One region of the Kitasatospora sp. NPDC052896 genome, then DNA from elsewhere that is predicted to be linked to it. Evidence: predicted binding sites of a transcription regulator. Region 1 holds the regulator's gene; the other holds the start of a gene.
What was found. The regulator HrcA, encoded in region 1, represses chaperone genes, less so after heat shock. The targets are predictions, from matches to a motif close to TTNGCACTCNGNNNNNCNGAGTGCNAA.

Region 1 (10,069 bases):
CCGCCACCGAGCTGCGCTCCTCGGGCGCGGTGGCCTCGCAGGAGACCTACGCGCAGAACCTGGTCGCCGAGATCCGGCTGGCCCGCCGGGTGCTGGGCGAGGCCGAGCTCCCGGTCCGCACGGTCTTCCTCGGCGGCGGCACGCCCACCCTGCTGCCGGCCCGTGACCTGGTCTCCGCGCTGACGGCGATCCGCGACGAGTTCAGCCTGGCGCCGGACGCCGAGGTGACCACCGAGGCCAACCCGGAGTCGGTCGACCCGGCGTACCTGGCAGAGTTGCGCGAGGGCGGCTTCAACCGGATCTCGTTCGGCATGCAGAGCGCCCGCCCGCACGTGCTCGCGCTGCTGGACCGGCACCACACCCCCGGCCGGCCGGAGGCCTGCGTCGCCGAGGCCCGCGCTGCCGGCTTCGAGCACGTCAACCTGGACCTGATCTACGGCACGCCGGGGGAGTCCGACGACGACTGGCGGGCCTCGCTGGACGCCGCGATCGGCGCCGGCCCGGACCACGTCTCCGCCTACTCGCTGATCGTCGAGGACGGCACCAGGCTGGCCGCCCGGATCAGGCGCGGCGAGCTGCCGATGGTCGACGACGACGTGCACGCCGACCGCTACCTGATCGCCGAGCAGGCGCTCGCGGCGGCCGGCTACGCCTGGTACGAGGTCTCCAACTGGGCCACCACGCCGGCGGGCCGCTGCCGGCACAACGAGCTCTACTGGACCGGCGCCGACTGGTGGGGCGCCGGGCCGGGCGCACATAGTCACGTCGGGGGCGTGCGATGGTGGAACGCCAAGCACCCCGCGGCCTACGCGCAGGCGCTCGCCGAGGGCCGCACGCCGGGGCTGGGGCGCGAGGTGCTGGCCGCCGAGGACCGCCGGGTGGAGCGGATCCTGCTGGAGCTGCGACTGGTCGAGGGCTGCCCGCTCGACCTGCTCGCCCCGGCCGGCCGCAAGGCCGCCGAGCAGGCCCTGGCGGACGGTCTGCTGGCCGCCGAGGCCTTCGCGGCCGGCCGGGCCGCGCTGACCCTGCGCGGCCGGCTGCTCGCCGACGCCGTCGTTCGCGACCTGGTCGACTGACCGCGCTCAGCTGCCCGGCTGGGTGACGAAGTCGATCAACTCCTCCACCTTGCCCAGCAGCTCGGGCTCCAGGTCGCGGAAGGAGTTCACCGAGGAGAGGATCCGCTTCCAGGCGGCCGGGGTGTCCACCGGCCAGCCCAGCCGCCGGCAGATCCCCTCCTTCCACGACTCGCCGTGCGGTACCCGCGGCCAGCTGGCGATGCCCACGCTGGCCGGTTTGACCGCCTCCCACACGTCGACGAACGGGTGGCCGACCACGAGCACCGCCTCGCCGGTCACCGCCGCGGCGATCCGCTGCTCCTTGGTGCCGGGCAGCAGGTGGTCGACCAGCACGCCGAGCCGCCGCCCGCCGCCCGGGGCGAAGTCGGCGACGATGGCCGGCAGGTCGTCGATCCCCTCCAGGTACTCCACCACGACGCCCTCGATCCGCAGGTCGTCGCCCCAGACCCGCTCGACCAGCTCGGCGTCGTGCCGTCCCTCGACGTAGATCCGCGACTCGCGGGCCACCCGGGCCCGGGCGCCCGGCACCGCCAGCGAGCCGGAGGCGGTGCGGGCCGGGCGGTGCGGGCCCGGTGCGGCCCAGCCGGGCCGCACCAGGGTCACCAGCTGGCCGTCCAGCAGGAAGCCGCGCGGTACCAGCGGGAAGACCCGGTGCTTGCCGAACCGGTCCTCCAGGGTGACGGTCACCCCCTCGGCGGTCTTCTCGCAGCGCACCACCGCGCCGCAGAAGCCGGTGGCCGCCTCCTCCACCACGAGGTCGCGCTCGGCGGCCACCTCCGGCGCGGGCCGCTGCCGCTTCCAGGGCGGGGTGAGGTCGGGTCCGTACTGAGTGCTCCGCATAACCAGCGACTATAGGCAGCCTGACGCCCACTCCGGCCCGCCCGGCGCCGGCTCACAGACCCGGCGCGCCCCAGACCGGGAACCAGCGGCTGAGGTCGGACTCCACCCGCAGGTCGTTCCCCAGCATCGCCTTCACCTGCAGCTCCAGCGGGCTGTTGCGGCGCTCCCCGCCGCCCGGCATCGGGGCGAAGGGGTAGAACGTGCCGCGCTTGTACAGGTACACCAGCGCCAGCGACTGCCCGGCCTCGTTGCGGAAGCCCACCAGCGAGCAGAGCAGCTGCGGCCCGAAGCCGTTCGCCTCCAGCTCGCTGTTGACCGCGTGCAGGTCGTTGACCAGCTCCGGCAGCTCCTCCGGGGCGTGCCGGGCGAGCAGCCAGGAGTACCCGTAGTCGTCCTGGCTGGCCTCGACCGGCACCCCGCCCGAGGCGGTGTCGGCGTCCAGCAGCGCCCGCACCTGCCGCTCCACCTCGCCGAACGCCCCGCCCTCGACGGCGGCGAAGCAGACCGAGCCGCGCCCGGTCGGTTTGAAGCCGGCGGCGGCCTCCAGGGTCAGGGCCGCGGACGGCACGCCGAAGAGCTGGTCGAGGTCCGGCCGGACCGGCTTGCTCCGGCCGAGCAGCGCATCCAGGAAACCCACGGTCGTTCCTTCCTCAGGTCGGTCTCAGGGGGCTCAGCGTCCCAGCTCGGCCGAGATCTTGGCCAGCTGCTCCAGCCGCTGTTCCAGGCTCGGGTGAGTGGACATCAGCTGGCTGGCCGCCTCCCGGGCGTTCAGCGCGGGGGCGAAGTAGAAGGCGTTGTACGGCTGCGCCTTGCGCAGGTCCTGGGTCGGAATCGCGGCGATCTGGCCGGTCACCTTGGTGAGCGCCGAGGCCAGCGCGCTGGGCCGGCCGGTGAGCTGGGCGGCGGCCCGGTCGGCGGCCAGCTCGCGGTAGCGGGAGAGCAGCCGGGTGAGCAGGAAGCTGATCGCGTAGACCACCATCGACACCAGCGGGATGAGGATCATCGCGATCGCGGCGGAGTTGTCGTTGTTGTTGTTCCGGTTGTTGCCGCCGCTCATCATCCCGCTGTAGAGCGCGATCCGGGTGATCGCACCGGCCAGCACGCCGAGGAAGCCGGCCACCGTCATCACCGCGACGTCCCGGTGGGCGACGTGCGACAACTCGTGGGCGAGCACGCCCTCCAGCTCCTCCGGCTCCAGCCGGCGCAGCAGGCCGGTGGTGACGCAGACCACCGAGTTCTGCGGGTTGCGGCCGGTGGCGAAGGCGTTGGGCATGTCGTTGTTGGCGACCGCGACCCGGGGCTTGGGCATGTCGGCCAGCGCGCAGAGCCGGTCAATGGTGCCGTGCAGCTGCGGGTACTGCTCGGGGGTGACCTCGTGGGCGCCCATGGCCCGCTCGGTGATCTTGTCACTGAACCAGAACTGCGCCACGAACAGCCCGCCGGCGAGCAGCACCACGAGTGGCCAGGCCCCCCGCAGCAGCACGATCAGCACCCCGGTGAAACCGACGTACAGCAGCCCGATCAGGAACATGGTGGTGACCATCCGCCCGGTCAGACCACGGTCGGGCGCGAAGCGGGTGTGGGGGCCAGACGCCGACATGGTTGCTCCTCAGATCTTTCCGTCTAGAAACGCTATCGATGCTGCCACTTCGTCCGGTCGCAGGCACCACCCCTGCCGGGGCTTCCGCGCTCGCGCGTCGCGCCCGGTCCGGGCCCCGCCACGGGGCGGGCGCACCGGCCGGACGCGACGTGATCCGCGTGGCATCCCGGGCCAGGGCGTTCCTGCTGTCGGACCCGGGCCTTACACTGGCAGGTACCGTTCTGGCACTCTGCTGAGCAGAGTGCCAAAGCGATCAACCGACACCGCAAGGCCTGGCACCAGGACAACGCGCGAAGAGGGAGGTGCGTGCCATGTTCGACGAACCCGAGTCCGGCTCCCGACCGACCGGGCGCGAGTCGGCGTCCGACGGCCCGTCGGCCGCGAGGGCCGCACGTCCGTCCGGCGCCAGGCCCCCGATCACCCCGCGCGGGCTGGTCGAGTCGCACGGCGACATCCGTCCGCTGGACGAGCGCAAGCTCGCCGTGCTGCGGGCCATTGTGCAGGACTACGTGGGCACCGAGGAGCCGGTCGGCTCCAAGGCCCTGGTGGAGCGGCACAACCTGGGCGTCTCCCCGGCCACGGTCCGCAACGACATGGCCACGCTGGAGGAGGACGGCTACATCCAGCAGCCGCACACCAGCGCGGGCCGGATCCCGACCGACAAGGGCTACCGGCTCTTCGTCGACCGGCTGGCCGAGGTCAAGCCGATGAGCGCGCCCGAGCGCCGGGCGATCCGGCACTTCCTGGACGGCGCGGTGGACCTCGACGACGTGGTGGCCCGCACCGTCCGGCTGCTCGCCCAGCTGACCCGTCAGGTCGCGGTGGTGCAGTACCCGTCGCTGAGCCGGTCCACGGTCCGGCACGTCGAGCTGGTGCTGATCGCCCCGACCAAGGTGATGCTGGTGCTGATCACCAACACCGGCCGGGTCGAGCAGCGGGTCGTCGACTGCCCGGGCCCGGTCCGCGAGACCACCCTGGCCGACCTGCGGACCCGGCTGAACGCCCGGGCCGCCGGCTGCCGCTTCCCGGACGTGCCGGCGCTGGTCGAGGACCTCCCGGCCTCCTTCGAACCGGCCGACCGGCCGACCGTCACCACCGTGCTCTCGACCCTCTTCGAGTCCCTGGTGGAGCAGAACGAGGAGCGGATCATGCTGGCCGGCACCGCCAACCTGACCAGGTTCGGCCACGACTTCCCGCTGACCATCCAGCCGGTGCTGGAGGCCCTGGAGGAGCAGGTCGTCCTGCTCCGTCTGCTGGGTGAGACGGCGGACGCCGGGATGACCGTCCGGATCGGCCGGGAGAACGACTACGAGGGTCTGAATTCCACCTCCATCGTCTCGGTCGGTTACGGTTCGGGCGACGAGAGCGTGGCGAAACTGGGTGTGATCGGCCCGACCCGGATGGACTATCCGGGCACAATGGGGGCGGTGCGAGCGGTGGCACGGTACGTGGGCCAGATCCTGGCCGAGTCGTAGAGAAGCACCCACCTGCCGGACCCGGCAGGTGGCCGAGACCAGTCGCAAGCACTTCTACAGGCGGAACAAGCGGAGCATTTGGTGGCCACGGACTACTACGCGGTACTCGGCGTCCGACGGGATGCGGGGCAGGACGAGATCAAGAAGGCGTTCCGGCGCCTCGCACGCGAACTGCACCCGGACGTCAACCCGGACCCGAAGACGCAGGAGCGGTTCAAGGAGATCAACGCCGCCTACGAGGTGCTCTCCGACCCCGCCAAGCGGCAGGTCTACGACCTCGGCGGCGACCCGCTCTCGCCGAACGGCGGGGGCGGCGCGGGCGGCTTCGGCGCCGGCGCGGCCGGCTTCGGCTTCTCCGACATCATGGACGCCTTCTTCGGCGCCGCCTCGGGCCAGCGCGGCCCGCGCTCGCGCACCCGGCGCGGCCAGGACGCCATGATCCGGCTGGAGATCACCCTGGAGGAGGCCGCCTTCGGCACCACCAAGGAACTCCAGGTCGACACCGCGGTCACCTGCACCACCTGCAGCGGCGAGGGCGCGGCCCCCGGCACCTCCGCGCAGACCTGTGACATGTGCCGCGGCAAGGGCGAGGTCTCCCAGGTCACCCGGTCCTTCCTGGGCCAGGTCATGACCTCCCGCCCCTGCCCGCAGTGCCAGGGCTTCGGCACGGTCGTGCCGACCCCGTGCCCCGAGTGCGCCGGCGACGGCCGGGTGCGCGCCCGCCGCACGCTCACCGTCAAGATCCCGGCCGGGGTCGACAACGGCACCCGGATCCAGCTGGCCGGCGAGGGCGAGGTCGGCCCCGGCGGCGGCCCGGCCGGCGACCTCTACGTCGAGATCGCCGAGACCAACCACGCGGTCTTCCAGCGCCGCGGCGACGACCTGCACTGCACGGTGACCATCCCGATGACCGCCGCGGCGCTCGGCACCCAGGTGCCGCTGCAGACCCTGGACGGTCTGGAGGAGGTCGACATCCGGCCCGGCACCCAGTCCGGCCAGTCGATCCCGCTGCACGGGCGGGGCGTCACCCACCTGCGCGGCGGCGGCCGGGGCGACCTGATAGTGCATGTCGAGGTGCAGACGCCCACCAAGCTCGACACCGAGCAGGAGGAGCTGCTGCGCCGGCTCGCGGTGATGCGCGGCGAGGAGCGGCCCTCCGGCCACTTCGCGCCCGGCCAGCAGGGGCTGTTCTCGCGCCTGAAGGACGCGTTCAACGGCCGCTGAACCGCTTGACCGGGGTGGCCGGCCGACCCGTCGTCGGCCGGCCACTCCGGCTTCTCACCCAGAGAACCCACTTCCAGGAACGCCCATGACCGCGCCCGTCTTCGTCGTCGACACCGCCCGGCTCGCCGCCGCGACCCCCGGCACGGTGGTCCGGCTGGACGGCGCCGAGGGCCGGCACGCCGCCGCCGTCAAGCGGCTGACCACCGGCGAGGCGGTCACCCTGACCGACGGCCTGGGCCTCGGCGGGGACGGTACGGTCAGCGCGGTGCACGGCAAGGACGCGCTGGACGTCACGCTCGACGAGCTGCGCGCGGAGCCCGGGCCGAGCCCCCGGATCGTCGTCGTGCAGGCGCTGCCCAAGGGCGACCGGGGCGAGCTGGCGGTGGAGACCATGACCGAGGTCGGGGTGGACGTGGTGATCCCGTGGTCGGCCTCCCGCTGCATCACCCAGTGGAAGGGCGACCGCGGCGCGAAGGCACTGGCCAAGTGGCGGTCCACCGCCCGCGAGGCGGGCAAGCAGGCGCGCCGGCTGCGCTTCCCCGAGGTGCGCGAGCCGATGACCACCCGGCAGCTCGGCCCGCTGCTGGCCGCGGCGGCCTTCGCCGCGGTGCTGCACGAGGAGGGCGCCGAGCCGCTGGCCACCGCCGAGCTGCCCGGCAGCGGCGACCTGGTGCTGGTGGTCGGGCCGGAGGGCGGGGTCGCCCCCGAGGAGCTGGCCGCCTTCGCCGAGGCGGGCGCCCGGCCGTACCGGCTGGGCCCGTCCGTGCTGCGCACCTCCACCGCGGGGGTGGCCGCCGGCGCGCTGCTGCTGGGTCGCACCGGCCGCTGGTCCTGAGCCCGAGCCGCCCCACCCGTCGTTCGCTGTCAAAGAAAGCCCTCCGGGCCGCGGCCGTCGCGCATACCCTGACGCCGTGACGGAACCCGTGAGCACCTCCGCCGGCGCCTACCTGCGCCACCCGCACCTCCACGGCGACCTGCTGGCCTTCGTCGCCGAGGACGACGTCTGGCTCGCCCCCCTCGACGGCGGCCGGGCCTGGCGGGTGACCGCCGACCGCTTCCCGGTCGCCCACCCGCGCTTCTCGCCGGACGGCCGCCGGCTCGCCTGGACCTCGTACCGGGACGGCTCGGCCGAGGTGTACACCGCGCCGGTGGACGGCGGCCCGGCCGAGCGGCTGACCCACTGGGGCTCCGGCGGCCAGGGCCTGGTGCGCGGTTGGACCCCGCAGGGCGAGCCGGTGGCGATCACCTCCGCCGGGCAGGCCACTTCCCGCCGGACCTGGGCCCACGCCGTCCCGCTGGACGGCGGCGAGCCGCGCCGGCTGCCGTACGGGCCGGTCGGCGGGCTGGCCTTCGAGCCCGACGGCGACCGCGTGCTGCTGCTCTCCGCCTTCAGCCGGGAGCCCGCGCACTGGAAGCGCTACCGCGGTGGCACCGCCGGGAAGCTCTGGATCGGCAGCCCGGGCGGGGGAGGGTTCGTCCGCCTGCACGCCGAGCTGGACGGCAACCTGGACTCCCCGCTCTGGCTCGGCAACGGGCCCCACCGAGGAGCGAGGATCGCCTTCCTCTCCGACCACGAGGGCACCGGCCGGCTCTACTCCAGCCTCCCCGACGGCTCCGACCTGCGCGCCCATGCGCGGGCGGACGGCTTCTACGCCCGCAACGCCGCCACCGACGGCACCCGGGTGGTCTGGCACAGCGCCGGCGACCTCTGGATCCTGGACGACCTCGACGCCGCGACCCCGCGCCGGCTGGACGTCCGGCTCGGCGGCCCGCGCACCGGCCGCCGCCCGTACCCGGTGGCCGCCGCCGGCCGGCTGGAGACGGTCAGCCCGGACCGCACCGGCCGGGCCGCCGCCGTGGTGGTCCGCGGCACCGCGCACTGGCTGACCCACCGGGAGGGCCCGGCCCGGGTGCTGGACGAGACCCCGGGCACCCGGTCCCGGCTCGCCCGGGTGGTGCCGCCGACCGGCGAGGGCACGGCGCAGGGCGCGCTCTGGGTCACCGACGCGGCCGGCGAAGACGCCCTGGAGTACGCCCCGGACGCGCTGGGCCCCGAGCGTCGGCGGCTGGCCGCCGGGCGGCTCGGCCGGGTGCTCGGGCTGACCGTCTCGCCGGACGGCAAGCGGGCCGCGGTGGCCGCGCACGACGGCCGGGTGCTGCTGGTCACGCTCTCCGACGGCGCCGTGCGGGAGCTGGCCCGCAGCGCGGACGGCGAGGTCAGCGGGCTGGTCTTCGCGCCGGACTCGGCCTGGCTGGCCTGGTCGCAGCCGGCGTTGAGCCCCTGGTCGCTGCGGCAGATCATGCTCGCCGACCTCACCGGGGGCACCGTCAGCGAGGCGACCCCCCAGCGCTTCGTGGACACCTCGCCGGTCTTCACCGCCGACGGCAGGCACCTGGCCTTCCTGTCGGTGCGCAACTTCGACCCGGTCTACGACGCGCACACCTTCGACCTCGGGTTCCCCGGCGGTGCCCGCCCGTACCTGGTCACCCTGGCGGCGGACACCCCGTCGCCGTTCGGGCCGCAGCGGGCCGGGCGGCCGGCCGAGGGCGAGGACCGCGAGGAGAAGGCCGCCGACGGTGAGGAGGCGGTGGTCACCACCACCGTCGACCTGCCCGGCCTGGCGGACCGGATCGTTCCGTTCCCGGTCGAGGCCGGCCGGTTCGGCAGCCTGCGCGCGGCCCGGGACGGCGTGCTCTGGACCAGGCTGCCGCTCCTCGGCGAGCTGGGCGACGAGGCCGCCTCGCTGGACGACGAGCGGCCCGGCCCGGTGCTGGAGCGCTTCGACCTGCGCAAGCTGCGGCTGGAGCAGCTCACCGACAGCGTCGACACCTTCGCGGTCAGCGGCGACGGCAGCCGGCTCGCCGTGCTGGACGGCGCCGAGCTGCGGATCGTCCCCGCGGACCGCAAGCCCGGCGAGGACGACGAGACCCGGGTCGACCTGGAACGGCTGCGGGTCACCGTCGATCCGGCGGCCGAGTGGCGGCAGATGTTCGACGAGAACGGCCGGCTGATGCGGGACAACTTCTGGCGGGCCGATCTGGACGGGGTCGACTGGGCCGGCGTGCTGGACCGCTACCGCCCGCTGGTCGACCGGCTCGGCTCGCACCACGACCTGGTGGACCTGCTCTGGGAGGTGGTCGGCGAGCTGGGCACCTCGCACGCCTACGTCTCCCCACCCGGCTGGGGCGCCGAGCCGGGCCGCCGGCAGGGGCTGCTCGGCGCGGACCTGGTCCGGGACGGCGGGGAGTGGCGGATCGCCCGGGTGCTGCCCGGTGAGTCCTCCGACCCGCGGGCCCGCTCGCCGCTGTCCGCGCCGGGCGTCGCGGTCCGGGCCGGGGACGCGCTGCTCGCGGTCGACGGCCGCCCGGTCGACCCGGTCCGCGGACCGGCTCCGCTGCTGGCCGGCACCGCGGGTCGGCCGGTCGAGCTGGCGGTCCGCGGCGCGGACGGCACGGTCCGCCACCCGGTGGTGGTCCCGCTGGCCGACGAGGAGGCGCTGCGCTACCACGACTGGGTGGCCGGCCGGCGCGCCGAGGTCCGCGAGCGCTCCGGCGGACGGCTCGGCTACCTGCACGTGCCGGACATGCTGAGCGCCGGCTGGGCCCAGCTCCACCGCGACCTGCGGGTGGAGATGGCCAAGGAGGGGGTGCTGGTCGACCTGCGGGAGAACCGTGGCGGCCACACCTCGCAGCTGATCGTCGAGAAGCTGGCCCGCCGGGTGGTCGGCTGGGGCCTGGCCCGCGACGTGGCCACCCCCGAGGTCTACCCGGCGGACGCCCCGCGCGGCCCGGTGGTGGCGCTGGCCAACGAGTTCTCCGGCTCGGACGGCGACATCGTCAACGCCGCGATCCAG
Region 2 (10,069 bases), on a different contig from region 1:
GCTCCGGGCGAGCGGGTGCTGCTGATCGGCTGGTGGCCCGAGGGCGTGGAGCCGGGCGCGGTGCCGGAGCCGCCGGCCGGGCTGCTGGCCCGGCCGCCGCATCGCTGGTCCTTCGTAAGTGAGAAAATCGTACAAGCGCGGTAGCGTTCCTCCCCAGAATCTGTTCGAAACAGGGGCTTGGGGAGCACGTGGTGGCGAGGCGGGGCGGGAGCCGGCGAAAGGTTTCTGCGTTGGGGGTGCTGGCGATCCTCGCGGCAGTGTGCGGCTGTGGCGGCAGTGGTGGGGGCACGACGAGCACCGGCGCCGCGCCGCCCCCGGCCCCGTCCGCCGTGCCGTCCAGCCCGGCCGCCCCGGCCTCGGGCACGCCCACCGCGGCCGCTGCCGCGGCCTGGACGAAGTGGAACCTCCAGCCGCTGCCGCCGGCCCCGGCCGCCCCGGTGGACAAGCCGGTCAAGCTGACCGCCGCCGGCCCGGTTCCGGTGATCAGCTCGATCCCCACCACCGACAAGGTGGTCTTCGTGACCCTGGACGACGGCGCGGAGAAGGACCCGAAGTTCGTCGAGATGATGAACGACCTGAAGGTCCCGGTCACCATGTTCCTGATGGACGACGCCATCAGGAACGACTACGGCTACTTCAAGCCGCTCCAGGCGCTCGGCAACCACATCCAGAACCACACGCTGCACCACCCGGCGATGAGCACCAAGTCGCTCGCCCAGCAGAAGACCGAGGTCTGTGGCGACCAGCAGGTGCTCACCCAGCAGTACGGCAGCGCGCCGTTCCTGTTCCGCCCGCCGTACGGCGACGGCGCGCACAGCACCAACCTCAACACCGCCGTGCAGCAGTGCGGCCCGCGCGCCGTCGTGCTCTGGCAGGAGACCATGCAGATACACGACATGCAGTACCAGACGGGGGACCACAAGCTGAGGCCCGGCGACATCATCCTGGCGCACTTCCGCGGCCCGCAGGACCTCAAGGGCGAGACGATGACCCAGATGTTCGGCGAGTTGCTCAGCCGGATCCAGGAGCAGGGCTTCGCCGTGGCCCGCCTGGAGGACTACATACAGGCCCCCACCGGCTGAACCCGGCCGCGCGCCGGCTGACCCAGCATCATCAGCGGCCCGTGGTCGGTCCGGCTGAGGATCACGGTCAGCTCGTTCGGCCCGCTCGGCCGCAGCTGCCGGCGCAGCTCCTCCGGGGTGATCCCGACCCCGCGCTTCTTGATCACGACCGTCCCGACGCCGCGCTCGCGCAGCAGCGCCTTGAGCCGCTTGACGTGGAACGGCAACACGTCGGTCAGCTCGAACGCGTGGGCGTAGGGGGTGGGCACCAGCCGGTCGGAGGTCAGGTAGGCGATCCGCGGGTCGATCAGGGTGCCGTCCACCAGCTCGGCCACCTCGGCCACCAGGTGGGCGCGGATCACCGCGCCGTCCGGCTCGTAGAGGTACTGGCGGACCTGCCCGGCCGCCGGCCAGCGCCCGCCGCCGGGCAGCACCGGCGGGTCGGGCAGTCGGCCGCCGGTCAGGGTGTGCCCGCCGGGCAGCAGGGTGGCCCGGTGCGGTCGGTCGGCGCCGGCGTCGGTGCCGAACCAGAGCACCGCCTCCTTGACGTCGCCGTGGTCGGAGACCCACTCCGCCTCGGCGTCCTCGGGCACCGCCTCGTGCGGGATGCCCGGCGCCACCTTGAGCGCGCCGAACCGGGCCGCCCGCCCGGCGCCGATCGCCCAGCTGAGCGGCGGCCCGTACGCCTCGGGGTCGAACACCCGGCCGTGCGAGGTGCGCCGGGCCGGGTCGGTGAAGACCGCGTCGAAGCCGGTCAGGTCGGTCTCGGTGACGTCGGCGCAGCGCACCTCGATCAGCTCGGCGAGGCCCAGCGCGGCGGCGTTCGCGGCGGCCACCGCGCAGGTCAGCGGGTCCCGGTCGACGGCGACCACGGAGATCCCGGCCCGGGCCAGGGCGATCGCGTCGCCCCCGATGCCGGCGCACAGGTCGGCCAGCCGGCGCACCCCGAGCGCCGCGAACCGGCCGGCCCGCCACTCGGCGACGCTGCGCCGGGTGGACTGCTCGACACCGTTGGGGGTGAAGTACATCCGTTCGGCGTCCGCGCCGAACTTGGCCGCCGCCCGCTGCCGCAGCGCGGCCTGCCCGAGCGCCGCGGTGACCAGCTCCGCCGGGTGGTCGCGGCGCAGCCGGGTGGCCAACGCCAGCTCCTGCCCGGGCGCGTAGTCGCGCAGTTCGGCCAGCAGCAGCTGGCCCTGGTCGGTGAGCAGGCGCTCGAAGTTCTCGGTCTCCACCCGGTCATTGTCCCGGTTCCGCCCCCGCGCCGAGCGGCCCGGCGAAAGACGTCGGGCGCGCCGTTGGCACTCTGGTTGACTGAGTGCTAACCGCCGCCTATGGTCGTTCCTGGCACTCCCCCCAGGGGGAGTGCTAACGCGACCGAACCGGTCTGACCCCCGCGACGGCAGACCGTGGACGTCGCCCACCTACCTGTTAGACAACCCCGTAATCTCCGAAGGGGAGCTCGGACGTGACCACCAGCAGCAAGGTTGCCATCAAGCCGCTTGAGGACCGCATCGTGGTCCAGCCGCTCGACGCCGAGACCACCACGGCCTCCGGCCTGGTTATCCCGGACACCGCCAAGGAGAAGCCCCAGGAGGGCGTCGTCCTGGCCGTCGGCCCGGGCCGCTTCGAGGACGGCCAGCGTCTGCCGCTCGACGTCGCCGTCGGCGACGTCGTCCTGTACTCGAAGTACGGCGGCACCGAGGTGAAGTACCAGGGCGACGAGTACCTCGTCCTCTCGGCTCGCGACGTTCTCGCCATCATCGAGAAGTAAGCAAGCCCCGGCGGGCTGACGGTCCGCCACCTCGCCCCGCCCCGGGACCCGTGACAGGGGCCCGGGGCGCGGTTGTTGGTCCACGTGACGCAGATATCCCGAGGAAACGGAATCATGGCGAAGATCCTGCAGTTCGACGAGGACGCCCGCCGCTCGCTGGAGCGCGGTGTCAACAAGCTGGCCGACACCGTCAAGGTGACCATCGGTCCCAAGGGCCGCAACGTCGTCATCGACAAGAAGTTCGGCGCCCCGACCATCACCAACGACGGTGTCACCATCGCCCGTGAGGTCGAGCTCGACGACCCGTACGAGAACCTCGGCGCGCAGCTCGTCAAGGAGGTCGCCACCAAGACCAACGACGTCGCGGGTGACGGCACCACCACCGCCACCGTGCTGGCCCAGGCCCTGGTCAACGAGGGTCTGCGGAACGTCGCCGCCGGCGCCGGCCCGGCCGCCCTGAAGAAGGGCATCGACAAGGCCGTCGCCGCAGTCACCGAGCACCTGCTCTCGGTCGCCCGCGAGATCGAGGGCAAGGACGACGTCGCCGCCGTCGCCTCCCTCTCCGCCCAGGACCCGCAGGTCGGCGAGCTGATCGCGGAGGCGATCGACAAGGTCGGCAAGGACGGCGTGATCACCGTCGAGGAGTCCAACACCTTCGGCGTGGAGCTGGACTTCACCGAGGGCATGCAGTTCGACAAGGGCTACCTGTCGCCGTACTTCGTCACCGACCAGGAGCGCCAGGAGGCGGTCCTGGAGGACCCGTACATCCTGATCAACCAGGGCAAGATCTCCTCGATCCAGGAGCTGCTCCCGCTGCTGGAGAAGATCCTGCAGGGCGGTGCCTCCAAGCCGCTGCTGATCATCGCCGAGGACGTGGACGGCGAGGCGCTCTCCACCCTCGTGGTGAACAAGATCCGTGGCACCTTCAACGCGGTGGCCGTCAAGGCCCCGGGCTTCGGTGACCGCCGCAAGGCCATCCTCGGCGACCTGGCCACCCTGACCGGTGCCACCGTCATCTCCGAGGAGGTCGGCCTCAAGCTCGACCAGGCCGGCCTGGAGGTGCTCGGCACCGCCCGCCGGGTCACCATCACCAAGGACGAGACCACGGTCGTCGACGGCGCCGGCGCGGCCGACGAGGTCGCCGGCCGGGTGGCCCAGATCAAGGCCGAGATCGCCAACACCGACTCGGACTGGGACCGCGAGAAGCTGCAGGAGCGCCTGGCCAAGCTGGCCGGCGGGGTCTGCGTGATCAAGGTCGGCGCGGCCACCGAGGTCGAGCTCAAGGAGCGCAAGCACCGCCTGGAGGACGCCATCTCGGCGACCCGCGCCGCGGTCGAGGAGGGCATCGTCGCCGGCGGTGGCGCCTCCCTGGTGCACGCCGCCAAGGTGCTGGACGGCGGCCTGGGCCTGGACGGCGACGAGGCGACCGGTGTCGCGGTCGTCCGCAAGGCGCTGGCCGAGCCGCTGCGCTGGATCGCCCAGAACGCTGGCCTGGAGGGCTACGTCATCACCTCCAAGGTCGCCGAGCTGGAGGCCGGCCAGGGTTACAACGCCGCCACCGGTGAGTACGGCGACCTGGTGAAGGCCGGCGTCATCGACCCGGTCAAGGTCACCCGCTCCGCGCTGGAGAACGCCGCCTCGATCGCCTCCCTGCTGCTCACCACCGAGACCCTGGTGGTGGAGAAGAAGGAGGAGGAGGCCGAGGCCGGCCACTCGCACGGCGGCCACGGCCACTCGCACTGACGCGAGCCGGTACCGGTACCGCACCGGGGCCCGGCCGCTCCCGCACCGCGGGGGTGGCCGGGCCCCGGCCGTTTCCCGGCCCCGGAACCGGCGGCGTTTTGCCCCGGCCGGGCGAGGGCCTATAACGGACGCATGATCGAGGCTCGCCATCTCCGGGTCCTGCGCGCCGTCGCCCGGACCGGCTCCTTCTCCGCCGCCGCGCGCGAGCTGGGCTGCACCCAGCCGGCCGTCAGCCAGCAGATGAAGGCGCTGGAGAAGGCGGTCGAGCTGCCGCTGGTGGTCCGCGCGGGCCGCGGGATGCAGCTGAGCGAGGCCGGCGAGGTGCTGCTCAAGCACGCCACCGGGATCCTGGCCGGGCTGAGCGCGGCCGAGGAGGAGGTCGCGGCGATCGCCGGGCTGCGGGCCGGGCGGGTGCGGCTGGTCTCGTTCCCGACCGCGAGTTCCACCCTGGTGCCGCCCGCTGTCGCCCAGCTGCGGGGCGCCCATCCGGGGGTGCGCGTGTCGCTGGTGGAGGCCGAGCCGCCGGAGTCGCTGGCGATGCTGCGCGGCGGCGAGTGCGAGGTCGCGCTGGCCTTCCGCTACTCGGACGGCGTGGCGCCGCCGGCCGTGCCCGCGCACGGCGGCACCCGGGCGGCCCGGGCCGAGGCGGTGCTGGCGGCGGCCGAGACGGCGGCCGCGGGCGACTGGTCCGACCTGGTGGTGCGCCCGTTGCTTGACGATCCGTTGGTGGGGCTGCTGCCGGTCGGGCACCGGCTCGCGGAGCGTGCCGAGGGGCAGCCGGTGAAGCTGGCCGAGCTGGCCGGGGAGCAGTGGATCGCGGGCTGTCCGCAGTGCCGCGGGCACCTGGTGGAGCTCTGTGCCGGGGCCGGGTTCGAGCCCCGGATCGACTTCGCGACCGACGACTACCCGGCGGTGGTCGGCCTGGTGGCGGCCGGCCTGGGGGTGGCGGTGCTGCCGAGGCTGGCGCTGACGGCGGTGCGGCACGACGGGGTGGCGGCGGTGCCGGTGCACGCGGTGCCCGGTGGGCCCGCGGTGCGACAGGTGGTCGCGCTCACCCTGCCGGATCTGGCCGAGGTGCCGGCCGTGGCGCTCATGCTCGACCGGCTCGCCTCGGTGGCGGCCGGCCGTTGAGCCGCTTCGTGGGGTCGCGGCCCGGGCGTCGTTGATGCGCCGCACCACGGAGGCGCACTGAAGAAACGTTTCTGCTTACTGACGGACGCTCAGGGGCGCTTCGACCAGCCGGTTGCGCGAGCGGCCCTGCAGTTCCTCGCGCTCGTCCTCGGTCAGTCCTCCCCAGACGCCGTACGGCTCGCGGACCGCCAGCGCGTGGGCGGCGCACTCGGTGCGGACCGGACAGCGCATGCAGACCTCCTTGGCGCTCTGCTCGCGTGAGCTGCGGGCGGCGCCGCGTTCCCCCTCGGGGTGGAAGAAGAGCGAGCTGTCCACGCCGCGACAGGCGGCGGAGAGCTGCCAGTCCCACAGATCCGCGTTGGGGCCGGGGAGTCGGGAGAAATCTGCCATGGCTCATTCCCTTCGGTGAAGGCGTCCGTTCGGCGAGGCTTCGAGGTGTCGGGATGGACACCTGGAAATATGACTTACGGCGACCCACGGGACAAGTCACCCACACAGTTGCACATCAGTCAATCATCGTACAAAAGCTATTAAAACGGACGATCGGGGCATGAGAATCGGCGGGCGCTGGCGTGGCAATCGGGTGGCGCGGAGTGGTCGGCGCGCCCGGGTTCGAGGCTGTCCGTGGCCGTGCTCCGGCGTGCGCGGCCGGTGACCGGCGCGCGCCGTGAGCACAAAAGAGCGGCGTCTGCCCCGCGATGCGGCTGATCGGTAATGGGACGGCCACGTACAGTGGTGGATATGGCCCTGAGGCCCGTAACTCATTCGAGTGACGGTCGTTGGAAGCGTGGAGGCGGTTGGCGGGTGCCGGACGCCCAGGGTGATCGTCGGGTGACCGGCGGTCCGAACGGGGTCGGCGCCGAAGAGGCCGTGTCGGAGAGATTCGTACCAGCCAGGAGGCTCAACGTGACGCGGATCAGCTGCGGAGGACGGTCATGACATCCGTTCTCGTTTGCGACGATTCACCGCTCGCCCGGGAGGCGCTGCGCCGGGCGGTCGCGACCGTCCCCGGTGTGGACCGGGTGACCACAGCGACAAACGGTGAGGAGGTCCTCCGCCGCTGGGTGGCCGATCGCTCGGATCTCGTCCTGATGGACGTCCGGATGCCCGGACTCGGCGGGGTCGAGACGGTCCGCCGGCTACTGTCGGCCGACCCCGGAGCCCGCATCATCATGCTCACCGTCGCGGAGGACCTCGACGGGGTGGCCCTCGCGGTGGCCGCCGGCGCCCGCGGCTACCTGCACAAGGACGCCTCGCGGGCCGAGCTGCGGGCCACCGTGACCCAGGCGCTGGCCGACCCGACCTGGCGCCTGGCGCCACGTCGGCTGCGCAGCCCGGACATGGGGGCCGCGCCCACCCTGACCGCGCGTGAGATCCAGGTGCTGGAGGGCATGAGCCACGGGCGCAGCAACGCGGAGATCGGTCGCGAGCTCTTCCTCTCCGAGGACACCGTGAAGACCCACGCCCGGCGGCTCTTCAAGAAGCTCGGCGCCTCGGACCGCGCCCACGCGGTCGCGCTCGGCTTCCGCTGGGGCCTGGTCCGCTGAGCCCGTCCGCCGGCCCGGTGGCGCGCTCCGCCCTCCTCGCAACGGAGGGCGGAGCGCGCCCGGATATAGGCCGCCGGGCCCCGGAGGCTGCACCATGGAGGGGTGGAGCATCTCGGGGAGCAGCGGACAGGCACTGCGGCGGATCTCGCAGCCGTGGTCGGCACGACCGAGAACGACGGGGTCGACGGTGACGTGAACGGGGGTGGGGCGGTGCCCGCGGCGGATAACGTTCCGATGCACAACTCCGGGTGCGGTGCGACGCTCGAAGGAACGACCAGGCACCATGGACCGATGCGTGACGACGAGGCCGCCGACCCCGGCCAGGCAGATCCGGGTGGTGCCGTGACGGACGGTGCCTCCGGCGACGAGTCGTCCGATCTTTCGTCCGCCGGCCGGCGCGGCCGCCGGAGCGCGGACCGGGTCGGCACCTCGCCGCTGGTCGCCGAGCTGGTGGCGGCGGCCGTCCGGGGCGAGGGCCCGGCCACCGACGCGCTGCTCGCCTACGTTCACCCGCTGGTGCTGCGGTACTGCCGCGGCCGGCTGGTCCGGCTGCCCGGCGGTGCCCGGCACCACGTGGACGACGTGGCGCAGGAGGTCTGCGTCGCGGTGCTCTGCGCGCTACCGCGCTACCGCGACGAGGGGCGCCCGTTCGAGGCCTTCGTCTACAGCATCGCCGCGCACAAGATCGCCGATCTGCAGCGGGCCGCGATGCGCGGGCCCGGCTCGACCGTGATCCCGCCGGACGACCTGCCGGAGCTGCCGGACGAGGCGCTCGGCCCGGAGGAGCACGCGCTGCTCAGCAGTGACGCGGCCTGGGCCCGGGAGCTGCTCTCCAACCTGCCGGCCCGGCAGCGCGAGCTGGTGCTGCTCCGGGTGGCGGCCGGGCTCTCGGCGGAGGAGACCGGCGAGGTGCTCGGGATGTCGCCGGGGGCGGTCCGGGTGGCCCAGCACAGGGCGCTCAGCCGGCTGCGGGCGCTGGCGGAGGAGTCCGCCTGAGGGGGCCGTCCGAGGGACCCACCCGAGGGGGTGGCCGAGGGAACGGCCGACCACGCTCCGTGCCGGAAGCACACACGTGATCGAGCTGTTGTCAAGGGGGCGCGAGTGGACATTCGCGATGCCAGTACCATGGGGTATCGGCGCCTGGACGGGTTGCCAAAGATCCGCACGTGTGAGCGGCTTTCTCTTGGATGTTCCTCCAAGTGCGGTGGTTCTTGGCGGCCTGACCTGTGCCGGTGAGCGCGCGGGTGCGAGGCGGCCGTACCACGGCAGCCGACCGTTCCGTCGCGCGTGACATGCGCCCCCGACCCTTCACAGGGCGCGCTCAGACCGACCAGGCCGGCCACGGGAAGGTATCCCCCACCATGTCTTACAACGCCGCAGGCGTACCCGAGAAGTTCGCGATGCTCGGGCTCACGTACGACGACGTCCTGCTGCTGCCCGGGGCCTCGTCGGTGCTGCCCAACCAGGTCGACACCAGCTCCCGGGTGTCCCGAAACGTCCGGGTGAACATCCCGCTGCTCTCCGCCGCGATGGACAAGGTCACCGAGGCCCGGATGGCCATCGCGATGGCCCGCCAGGGCGGCGTCGGCGTGCTGCACCGCAACCTGTCCGTCGAGGACCAGGTCAACCAGGTCGACCTGGTCAAGCGCTCCGAGTCCGGCATGGTCACCGACCCGATCACGGTCGGCCCGGAGACCACCCTGGGCGAGGCGGACGCGCTCTGCGCCAAGTTCCGGATCAGCGGCGTGCCGATCGCCGACCCGGACGGCAAGCTGCTGGGCATCGTCACCAACCGTGACATGGCCTTCGAGTCGGACCGCGGCCGCCAGGTCCGCGAGATCATGACCCCGATGCCGCTGATCACCGGCAAGGTCGGGATCTCCGGCGAGGACGCCATGGCGCTGCTCCGCCGCCACAAGATCGAGAAGCTGCCGCTGGTCGACGACGAGGGCCGGATCAAGGGCCTGATCACCGTCAAGGACTTCGTCAAGGCCGAGAAGTACCCGAACGCGGCCAAGGACGCCGAGGGCCGGCTGCTGGTCGGCGCGGCCGTCGGTGCCAGCTCGGAGGCGTTCGACCGGGCCCAGGCGCTGGTCGAGGCGGGCGTCGACTTCCTGGTGGTGGACACCTCGCACGGCCACAGCCACAACGCGCTGGACTGGATCGCCAAGATCAGGTCGGCCGTCGCGGTCGACGTGGTCGGCGGCAACGTGGCGACCCGGGACGGCGCCCAGGCGCTGATCGACGCCGGCGTGGACGGCGTCAAGGTCGGCGTCGGCCCCGGCTCGATCTGCACCACCCGGGTGGTCGCCGGCATCGGCGTGCCGCAGGTGACCGCGATCTACGAGGCGGCGCTGGCCTGCCGCGCGGCCGGCGTGCCGGTGATCGGCGACGGTGGCCTGCAGTACTCCGGCGACATCGGCAAGGCGCTGGCCGCCGGCGCCGACACCGTGATGCTGGGCAGCCTGCTGGCCGGCTGCGAGGAGTCCCCGGGCGAGCTGCTGTTCATCAACGGCAAGCAGTTCAAGTCGTACCGCGGCATGGGCTCGCTGGGCGCCATGCAGTCCCGCGGACAGGGCCGGTCGTACTCCAAGGACCGCTACTTCCAGGCCGAGGTGGCCTCGGACGACAAGCTGGTGCCCGAGGGCATCGAGGGCCAGGTGCCCTACCGCGGTCCGCTCTCCGCGGTGCTGCACCAGCTGGTCGGCGGCCTGCGGCAGACCATGGGCTACGTGGGCGCGGCCACCGTCGCCGAGATGGAGAGCAAGGGCCGGTTCTGCCGGATCACCTCCGCGGGCCTCAAGGAGAGCCACCCG

Region 2: groES (co-chaperone GroES) is a predicted target of HrcA. The motif match lies at 2,357-2,383, and genes of this name have one in related genera.

Annotation. Positions count from the first base shown of each region.
Region 1 covers NZ_JBITZU010000013.1:56,684-66,752, reverse strand. The annotation lists gene hemW (radical SAM family heme chaperone HemW) at 1-1,076, shown strand, start outside; gene ACIGXM_RS24135 (DUF3097 domain-containing protein) at 1,083-1,916, opposite strand; gene ACIGXM_RS24130 (hypothetical protein) at 1,969-2,553, opposite strand; gene htpX (zinc metalloprotease HtpX) at 2,587-3,516, opposite strand; gene hrcA (heat-inducible transcriptional repressor HrcA) at 3,828-4,991, shown strand; gene dnaJ (molecular chaperone DnaJ) at 5,073-6,215, shown strand; gene ACIGXM_RS24110 (16S rRNA (uracil(1498)-N(3))-methyltransferase) at 6,301-7,050, shown strand; gene ACIGXM_RS24105 (PDZ domain-containing protein) at 7,127-10,069, shown strand, end outside.
Region 2 covers NZ_JBITZU010000001.1:174,062-184,130, reverse strand. The annotation lists gene ACIGXM_RS00770 (hypothetical protein) at 1-144, shown strand, start outside; gene ACIGXM_RS00765 (polysaccharide deacetylase family protein) at 237-1,082, shown strand; gene ACIGXM_RS00760 (SAM-dependent methyltransferase) at 1,058-2,293, opposite strand; gene groES (co-chaperone GroES) at 2,527-2,832, shown strand; gene groL (chaperonin GroEL) at 2,947-4,575, shown strand; gene ACIGXM_RS00745 (LysR family transcriptional regulator) at 4,708-5,706, shown strand; gene ACIGXM_RS00740 (WhiB family transcriptional regulator) at 5,782-6,096, opposite strand; gene ACIGXM_RS00735 (response regulator transcription factor) at 6,642-7,253, shown strand; gene shbA (RNA polymerase sigma factor ShbA) at 7,545-8,249, shown strand; gene guaB (IMP dehydrogenase) at 8,615-10,069, shown strand, end outside.